One region of the Paenibacillus sp. RRE4 genome, then DNA from elsewhere that is predicted to be linked to it. Evidence: riboswitches for the same ligand, from Rfam matches in the RefSeq annotation. Region 1 holds a riboswitch; each other region holds the start of a gene.
The links. A riboswitch is a leader RNA that binds a small molecule or an ion and turns the genes downstream of it on or off. The one in region 1 is predicted to bind S-adenosylmethionine.
Positions count from the first base shown of each region.

Region 2: linked by a shared signal. The riboswitch ahead of mmuP (S-methylmethionine permease) and the one ahead of Q9R46_RS24490 (methionine ABC transporter ATP-binding protein) in region 1 are both predicted to bind S-adenosylmethionine.
Region 3: linked by a shared signal. The riboswitch ahead of metA (homoserine O-acetyltransferase MetA) and the one ahead of Q9R46_RS24490 (methionine ABC transporter ATP-binding protein) in region 1 are both predicted to bind S-adenosylmethionine.

Region 1 covers NZ_JAUZUT010000009.1:38,931-42,212, forward strand. Annotated here, with positions in the region: gene Q9R46_RS24480 (MetQ/NlpA family ABC transporter substrate-binding protein) at 1-368, opposite strand, end outside; gene Q9R46_RS24485 (methionine ABC transporter permease) at 409-1,068, opposite strand; gene Q9R46_RS24490 (methionine ABC transporter ATP-binding protein) at 1,068-2,102, opposite strand; SAM riboswitch class I at 2,224-2,363, opposite strand; gene Q9R46_RS24495 (Cthe_2314 family HEPN domain-containing protein) at 2,535-3,254, opposite strand.
Region 2 covers NZ_JAUZUT010000007.1:114,098-117,379, reverse strand. Annotated here, with positions in the region: gene Q9R46_RS23585 (Ger(x)C family spore germination protein) at 1-1,145, shown strand, start outside; SAM riboswitch class I at 1,286-1,387, shown strand; gene mmuP (S-methylmethionine permease) at 1,479-2,873, shown strand; gene mmuM (homocysteine S-methyltransferase) at 2,936-3,282, shown strand, end outside.
Region 3 covers NZ_JAUZUT010000001.1:888,331-891,612, forward strand. Annotated here, with positions in the region: gene corA (magnesium/cobalt transporter CorA) at 1-718, opposite strand, end outside; SAM riboswitch class I at 1,177-1,301, shown strand; gene metA (homoserine O-acetyltransferase MetA) at 1,428-2,345, shown strand; gene Q9R46_RS04270 (aminotransferase class I/II-fold pyridoxal phosphate-dependent enzyme) at 2,370-3,282, shown strand, end outside.

The sequences.
Region 1 (3,282 bases):
CCGAAAGGTTCAACGTGAACTGGAGTCACAGCAACGAGGTTAAAACCACGCTCTTTGTTCTCTGTATCAAGGTAAGGCTGATGCTGGAAGAAGTTTGCGTCCAGTTTCTTATCTGCCAGCTGTTGGTTAGGTTGCACATAGTCGTTAAACGTCACCACTTGCAAACGAATGCCTTGTGCTTCCAGCTCGGGTTTGATGCTTTCCAGAATTTCAGCATGTGGTGTAGGCGAAGCGCCGACTTTCAATTCAACGGTACGCGGAGCACCTGCTGCGTTATCCGCACCACTGTCCGATTTCTTGTTGTTGCCGCAAGCTGCGAGCACGGCAATCATCATCAAGCTGAGTAAAATAATAGACCATTTTTTCATCTGTAAAACCCCTTCGCATTTTTATTTTTCAATCTATCTGTTATTTCCGGGTGAAATAAATGACCAGACGATCACCAATCATCTGCAGGAGCTGAACCAGAATAATCATGGATACTACGGAAATGATCATGATCTCATTCTGATATCGGTAGTATCCATAGTTAATGGCTAGTGTGCCCAGACCTCCACCGCCAACCATACCCGCCATGGCCGTATAGGACACCAGCGTAACGATGGTGATTGTAATTCCGGCAAGCAAACCCGGTAAAGCCTCGGGTAACAACACCCGTCTGACGATCTGAGCCGTAGATGCCCCCATTGCCTGAGCTGCTTCAATGACACCGCGGTCTACTTCACGTAAAGTATTCTCCACCAGACGCGCAAAATACGGAGCAGCCGAGATGACCAGCGGTGGGATGACACCAAGCACACCTGTAGCGGTGCCCACCAGCGTACGCGTAAACGGAATAAGAGCAACAATTAATATGATGAAAGGTACCGAACGTAAAATATTAACAATAACAGATAATATGATGTAGGTCAGTTTTGAACTAGGTGCAGCCGAGCGGCCTGTCATAAACAGAATGACACCAAGCGGCAAACCCAAGAGAACAGTAAACAAACCGGATACAGCTAGAATTTGCAATGTTTCAATGGAGGCCGTACCGACCTCTTCCCAGCGCACTTTGGAAAAATCCATTATCGAAGCACCTCCACATCAAGTCCTTCTGCGGTTAGTTCAGACAAGGTTTGCTGGATCGCAGCGGAGTCACCTTCAAAACGCACCGTCAGTTGACCATAAGGAATCTGCTTGATTGTAGAGATTGTACCTTGCAGAATTGCGAAATCCACACCTGTTTTGCGAACCGTTCTCGACAGAATCGCCTCATAGGTTTTATCTCCAAGAAATGAAACCTTCACCAACTTGGAAGAAGTACCTGCCGGCAACTCCGTTCCAGCATTTTCCATAACCGTTTCCTCCAGTGCCAGTCCACCTTCGCTGTCCCGTGAGACAAAATCCCGTGTGATCGCATGTTGCGGTTTCAGGAACACTTCCGTCACCGGACCTTGCTCCACGATACCACCTTGATGAATAACAGCCACTCGATCACATATGTTCTGAATAACGTGCATTTCGTGAGTAATTAGCACAATCGTCAGATTATACTTTTCATTGATATCCAGCAATAGCTTCAGGATCGAATTGGTGGTTTGCGGATCAAGTGCCGAGGTAGCCTCATCACAGAGAAGAACATTCGGATCACTCGCAAGTGCCCGTGCTATACCTACCCGTTGCTTCTGTCCACCGGACAACTGTGCCGGATATTTACTGCTATGTTGCTCCAGACCAACCAGAGCGAGCATTTCCTTCACCTTACGATCAATCGCTTCCTTAGGTGTGTTGACCAGTTTTAAAGGGAAAGCCACATTGTCGTATACCGTTGCAGAAGACAGCAGATTAAAATGCTGAAAGATCATACCGATCTTGCGTCTTTGCTGCTGTAATTCACTTTTGCTAAGCTCGGTCAGGTTAATGCCATCAACCCAAACCTCACCTTCCGTCGGGCGCTCGAGTAAATTAATACATCGAATCAAGGTACTTTTCCCCGCACCCGAGTGACCAATAACTCCAAAAATCTCACCCTTCTGAATTTTCAGATCAAGGTGTGATAACGCCGTCGTTGTTTTAGCACGTCTGCCGTATGTTTTGGTTAATCCAACCAATTCAATCACTAATACTGCTCCTTCCCCATCACCTACATATATCTTTACCCGAAGGAAGGGAAAACTCCCCGTTCTACGCAAAAAAAGAGCCCTTTGCAGATACAAAGATGGCTCTTCACGTGAAATGACCTTCTCATCTGCCAAAATCATGTGCAACATGATTCTGTAGGAATTAGCACCTAACATCAACAATGAGAACCATTCATGCCATCATCGTTGATCGGTTGCCGGGCTTCATCGGGCCTGTCCCTCCGCCACTCTCGATAAGAGAAATATAAAGTTGTAGGATTATATAGATTCATGTAGTTCATCATGTATAATGACCGAACTGCATCAAATGCTGTATTAAAGACACGATTCCATGTAAGATTTGATCTGGAACTCAGTATAATCAAAGTATTCCGATTTGTCAAATGGTATTATTTAAAACCATTGCTACATCTAGTGTTTCAAAATCTGTTTACGCCAGATTCGATTAATGTATCGATAGGCCATATTCAGTGTTTCACAGACCATATCTACCCCTTGCTGCATCTCAAGAAGATGCTGATCCAGATCCTCCAGCTTCACTTTGCCACGCAACGTCTGATGTAACTGCCACAAATCATCCTGCATTTCCGAATTCATGTAATGAATCTCCATGTTACGCCGCTTTCGCAATTTGCTCATCGGTTCTCGGTATGCTTCCTTGATTTTAATTAATTGCTGTGCCAATTCATGATGATCCCGATAATATTCGAATTGCCTCAGAACGGTATAATAGGAGAAATGTACTTTTGTTTTCGATGTATTCAGTTGGAAAACTTCATTCAAAACCGTACCTAATTTGTCCAGAATCGCGAAACATCGAATAAACGCATCTTTATAGAAATAAACGTACCGGGCGTATTCTGCTTTCTCAGCAGAACTCATATCGCCCGTCGAGCCTGCAACCACTTTTTTACGAAAATGTGCGGATGCAAAATAACTCTGCTCCAGTTCATCCAAAGAGGAGATTAGTCCCTGTGTCCACACATACAACTTCCGATAATCATGGTTTGGATCATGATCCACATACATTTGTTTTTCAAAAGACTCCAGTGTAAACGCCATGGTATCCATGGCTTCTTTCAGTTTCCCTTGATTCACTCGTGGCTTTTCTCCCAGTAACGTACGTAGCATAGAAGACCTCCTCTTTCCACTGATGATG
Region 2 (3,282 bases), on a different contig from region 1:
CGGGATGCTGGAGTAGCCGGGAGATTGAGGATTTAAGTCTATATGTTGCTCTTGGCATTGATGTTGGTCATGAAACTGAATTCGAGAAAAATATATCAGCCCAAGGAGGGCATTACCCCAAAGAAAACAACGTAACTGCAACGGTACAGATCGCCCCCGGAAAATCAAGTAGCCAGCAGAGTGATCAAGGCGGTTCACCTTCTTCTGGCAAATCATCCTACTCCAACGAACAACTTAGCGGGGATTCGATGCTTCAAATTTTTCGTCAATTCGCCCTTCGCCGAGATCGTCCATTGATTGGTCACCATTTGAAAGTGATTGTCATTTCCAAGGATGTTGCCAAAAAGTACGGATTACAACAGTTGCTTGATTTTGTGCTACGGGATAACGATATTCGACCCAATTGCCTTGTACTAATCAGCCATCACCGTGCGGTGGATGTGCTTACTTCTAGAGATCCTTCCCGGATTCCAGCCTTCTATCTTACGGGTATTACAAATAATTCGTATATATCCAATAAGATTATGGAGCCTGTTTCCCTTGCCAAACTGGATGCAGAGATGCAGTCTGGCTCCAGCTTTTTGCTTCAAAATGTGTTGAATGCATATGGCGAGGATAAATTTTCAGGGGGGAGCATCTTTAAAGCCAAAACAACGAAATTTATCGGGGAGCTTAGCCAAACCGACCTGGAAGCATTATCTTGGATTAAGCCTGAGGAAAAGGCAGGCGGGGTTATCAAAACATATAGTAAGGAAGGCTTCACGATTCTCTATGAGATCAAGAAAAAAACTATAAAAATTATTCCGAAGGTAGTTCATGGAGACATCTCATTCCACGTCAAGGCAGAGTCAGAAGGTTGGCTAATGGAGGATTGGCGCGCGCCTGAAAAAGAAGAAAAAGGAGCCTATCTAAAGGAACTGGAGCAGGATTTTGCCAAAATCGTAGATCAACAGATTGATCAGATGCTCTACAAACTCCAGCATACCTATAAAGCCGACGTTGCCGGTTTTCGGGACAGCCTCCGAATCCATTATCCAAAAATCTGGAAAAAGGTAAAAGATAACTGGGATGAAGTGTTTGCGACCGTACCTATTACCTATGAGATCAAAACGAGCATTGTGAATCCGGGCTCTTCGACAGAGTAGCTTACTATACTCCCCAGCCGAGATGCTTAATATATTAATTTTGGCAACGAGGAGATTGAAAGCTATGCTTGGGTCGCACGTAGTCTTTATTTAAATGTTGACACATTTGACAACAGTCGATATAGTTATACAAAATCATTTTCTTATCCAGAGAGGTGGAGGGACTGGCCCTTAGAAACCTCAGCAACAGATCTGAAGGATACTGTGCTAATTCCAGCGGGTGAAAGCCTGATAGATAGGAGCGTTTGTTTTTATTTGTCAGTTGCGGCGCACTCTTGGGGAAGAGTGGGTCTTTTTTGTTTGTTCTGGATGAAGAAGCAGGGAGCAGGTTATATGGAGAACAGTAACGAAAAGGGTCAATTTCAGCGAAAAATGCAAACGAGGCATGTGGTCATGCTTTCTCTTGGCGGCGTCATCGGAACAGGACTGTTCCTTAGCTCAGGGTATACCATTCAACAAGCGGGACCGCTCGGTACGATTTTGTCCTATCTGATCGGTGCGTTGGTGGTGTATCTGGTGATGCTCTGTCTTGGCGAACTATCTGTGCATATGCCGGAGACAGGTGCATTCCATAGTTATGCGGCTAAATACATTGGACCAGCAACAGGTTACACGGTGGCTTGGCTGTACTGGCTGACTTGGACCGTAGCGCTTGGATCGGAATTCACAGCCGCGGGACTGCTTATGCAGCGCTGGTTTCCGTCTGTGAACGTCTGGATCTGGAGTGCGCTGTTCGCGCTGATGATCTTCCTGTTTAATGCGTTCACGGTAAAACTTTTTGCCGAATCCGAATTTTGGTTTTCCTTGGTGAAAGTGATGACGATTGTTATCTTTATTATTCTTGGTGGCGCCGCTATGTTTGGTATTATTCCGATGGCAAATGCTGAACCGGCTCCGTTCTTTTCCAACATTACAGCGTCTGGGTGGTTCCCGTATGGAGCGACTGCGATCCTGATGACGATGCTGGCTGTCAATTTTGCTTTCTCAGGCACGGAACTGATTGGTATAGCCGCAGGCGAAACGGAAAATCCGGAAAAAACCATTCCGAAAGCCATTCATACCACGCTGTGGCGTTTGATTATTTTCTTTATTGGCACGATCGTTATTCTGTCAGCATTGCTTCCGATGTCAGATGCAAGTGTGCTGGAAAGTCCGTTCGTTGCTGTCATGGAGCGAATCGGTGTTCCTTATGCAGCCGACATCATGAACTTTGTTATTTTAACGGCAATTCTATCCGCAGCCAATTCGGGGTTATATGCTTCATCGCGGATGCTCTGGTCATTGGCGGATAAAAAGACCATCTCTCCATGGTTTGCCCGTTTGACCAAACGCGGTGTACCGTTCAATGCACTCGTGCTTAGTATGGCTGGTGGTGCGCTGGCGTTACTATCCAGCATCATTGCGCCGGGAACCGTCTATATTACGCTTGTTTCGATCTCAGGTCTTGCTGTGGTAGCTGTGTGGATGAGCATCAGTATATCTCAGTATATGTTCCGTAGGCAGTATCTGCGGGAAGGGCATGACGTGAAAGACCTGGTTTATCGAACGCCATTATATCCAATCGTACCTATCGTTTCATTTGTATTGTGCCTCGCATCCTGTATCGGTATCGCTTTTGACCCGACGCAGCGGATTGCTCTATACTGTGGTATTCCATTCATTATTTTGTGTTACATTGTGTATTATTGGACGGATCGTATGAAGAAGAAAAGAGGGCTGACTTCATGACTCAACGAGAGCAAACGAATGATATAAATGTGGTTCAACGTATTCTGGACGAGTATCCGATTATGATTCTGGATGGTGCACTGGCAACGGAACTTGAACAGCATGGCTGTGATCTGGATGATCCGCTCTGGTCTGCACGAGTGTTGCTGGAGAACCCGGATGTTATCGTGAACGTGCATGCTGATTATTTCCGTGCAGGGGCAGATTGCACAATCACCTCCAGTTATCAGGCGACAGTGGAGGGCTTCCTCAAGCGTGGCATTGGAGAAGAGGCTGCACTGGATCTGATTCGCAAAACAGTAGAGCTGGCCGCCAAAGCGAGAGATGAGGTATGGGCAGAAGTGCAAAGAGCTACAGCAGGTGCAGAAGGTTCAACTGGACAACCTGCGGTAGCGACATCGGAACATGT
Region 3 (3,282 bases), on a different contig from region 1:
GGTAGGCTTCTCGCAAGTTGCCCATCAGATCGCGGTATGTTTCAAATGTTTCCGATATTTTTACGGCGTTCTCGTAAATGTCGCTGAAGTATTTTTGCAGCTGATCATCAATGAGACGCAGATCTTTTTTGTTAAGTGTGTTGATGACCTCTTTTTGAGGTCCCAGTACTTTCTTCAGCCACAGAATTTCGCTTCGCAGACCGATAATCTCATTCAGATGTGACTTTTTGGTATGCATTAGAATATCTTCCTCAAGTTTTTCGATTCGCGCTTCAATTCGATCACCAACGGTGAAGTAATTGTCAACGATCAAGTCAACGAGCAGGTAGAGAAGACGATCGGGGCTGCTGATTTCCTGTTCCCAGAGGATCGGCTTCAAGGTGCGCAATTCGCTGACCTTCTGTTTCGTTACACTGATGATAAAGTGTCTACCGAGAAAAAGGTTGACTGCACGCAGGAAAATCTCTTCATCATCAAAACGAATACTGTTGATCACGATAAAATAATGGTTCTCATAAATTTCAATCTTCGGACGCTGTTCTTCATCACTCAAGCAATCCTCAACAGCCAGATCATGCATGGAGAACAGCGGCTGAAGTACAGCCAAATCGTCCACATCCGCATCAATCCAGTAGAATCCTTCTGCTGGTGGAGTCAGCGCTTGCTGAATATCATCCACCGGGATAAATACTCCATTGTTAACCAACCGGATTTTCATAACATCTACTCCTTCTGCACCCGCCGTCTTGGCGGATTTCATCATTAATATGGGCGCAAAAGAACAGATCAGCCGGTCGGCAGCGGAGCCTGTTATCAGGACTGTACTGCGTCATCAATCTATAATCAAACGGAAGAAACGTCCCGCTGCCGACATGCTGATGTCAATTCTCTATGCAGTTGTTCGGAATTCGACTGCCAGTTGGGCCTCGGGTCGCCATCCATTTAATATGTCACCTCTCACATAAGGGCTTATAAACACTTGTCTAGTATACCGCTGGTCTAGGGTGCTTTCAAGCGCAAAAATGTGTCTATTTCACGCTCTGAGGCAGTGTATGACAACGGATGATGAACGGTTCCGAATTTAGGTTCGAAACCAATCAACTGGTTCTTGACGTGAGGGCGGTAATGTTTTAAAGTAAAAGTTAATATATCTGAATTAAAATTGAATACAGCGAAATCTTATCAAGAGTAGGTGGAGGGACCAGCCCGATGAAACCCGGCAACCGGCGATATAACGCACGGTGCTAATTCTTGCAGCGACCAAGCATCCCTGTGATGCTGTTGTAACTGAGAGATGAGAGAGGCGCATATCTGTTTACATATGACCTTTCTCGGAATCCGAGAAAGGTCTTTGTCATATGCAAAGCTTCTCAAAGCGTGATTTTCGCACCAGATGCGACCCATGAAAAAGAAGGAGTCAACTTACAATGCCAATTAAAATTCCCGACACATTACCAGCCAAAGAAGTGCTTGAGAGCGAGAATATTTTCGTCATGGATGAATCTTCCGCGTACAAGCAGGATATTCGTCCGCTCCGTATCGCCATACTGAATCTGATGCCTACGAAGGAAACGACGGAAACGCAATTGCTTCGTCTGGTAGGCAACACACCGATTCAAGTGGATGTTGTGCTGGTACACCCCAAATCCCACACTTCGAAGAACACATCTCAAGAATACCTGGATCTGTTTTATAAAACATTTGATGAGATCCAGCATCGCCGTTTTGACGGGATGATCATTACCGGTGCACCGGTAGAGCAAATGGATTTTGAGGACGTGAACTATTGGGAAGAGATTCAGGAAATCTTTGAATGGACCAAAACGAATGTAACTTCGACGATGCACATATGTTGGGCTTCTCAGGCAGGTCTATACCACCATTTTGATGTACCCAAAGTTCCGCTGGATGAAAAGTGTTTTGGCGTATTCCCGCATACGATCAACAAACCTCATGTTCCGCTGCTCCGTGGATTTGATGAAGTTTTCAACGTTCCACACTCCCGTCACACCGAGGTAAGACGTGAGGATATTGAGAAAAACGATAAACTCGAAATTTTGGCTGAGTCCGAAGAAGCAGGAGTATTCCTGGTTGCCACCAAGGACGGGAAACAAATTTTCGCCACAGGACATGCCGAGTATGATCCGTTCTCATTGAAATGGGAATATGACCGTGATGTTGCCAAGGGATTGGATATCGCGCTGCCGAAGTATTACTATCCAAAGGATGATCCTTCTCGGATACCTCCGGCTACATGGCGTGCACACGCTAACTTATTATTCTCTAACTGGCTCAATTACTATGTGTATCAGGAAACGCCTTACGATATTGGCCCACAAATCTAATCAAGATTACAGGAGGATGCAGTAATGGAAGATAACAAGTTGAAAATTGAAAGCCGTTTAGCTCAAATTGGGTCCATCAATGAACCCGTAACAGGTGCTGTTAACTTTCCGATCTATCAATCCACTGCGTTTCGTCACCCGAAGCTGGGACAAAGCACGGGGTTTGATTACATCCGTACAACAAACCCAACGCGCAAAGTGTTAGAGGAAGCAGCAGCGGCTCTGGAGTCCGGTGATGCGGGTTTTGCCTGTAGCTCGGGTATGGCAGCACTGCAAACGATTTTTGCAATGTTTAGCCAAGGCGATCACCTGATTGTTTCTCTTGACCTGTATGGCGGTACATATCGCCTGTTGGAACGGATTTTGTCACGGTTTGGTGTAACTGCAAGTTATGTAGACACGAACGATCTGGAAGCATTGGAGGAGATCCGTCAGCCGAATACGAAGGCTGTATTCATCGAGACACCAACTAACCCGCTCATGATGATTACGGACATTCAAGCGGTTGCTTCCTGGGCGAAAAAACATAACCTGTTGACCATTGTCGATAATACGCTACTGACTCCATTCTTCCAGCGCCCGATTGAACTTGGCGCCGATATTATTATTCATAGTGCGACTAAATATCTGGGTGGACATAATGATGTGCTCGCTGGATTGATCATCACCAAAGGTGAGGCCTTGTCTGCCGAGATGGCGTTCCTTCATAATTCCATTGGAGCTGTGTTATCACCGAGTGATTCATATCAATTGATGAAAGGCATGAAAACGCTGGCTCTTCGCATGGAACGTCATGAATATAACGCCCTAACGATTGCGAAGTTCCTCTTGGAACATCCGGCTGTAGCTGAAGTGTTCCACCCTGGTTTGTCCGATCACCCTGGATATGAAGTTCAGCGGAAGCAGTCTTCCGGCAATACAGGCATTTTCTCGTTTA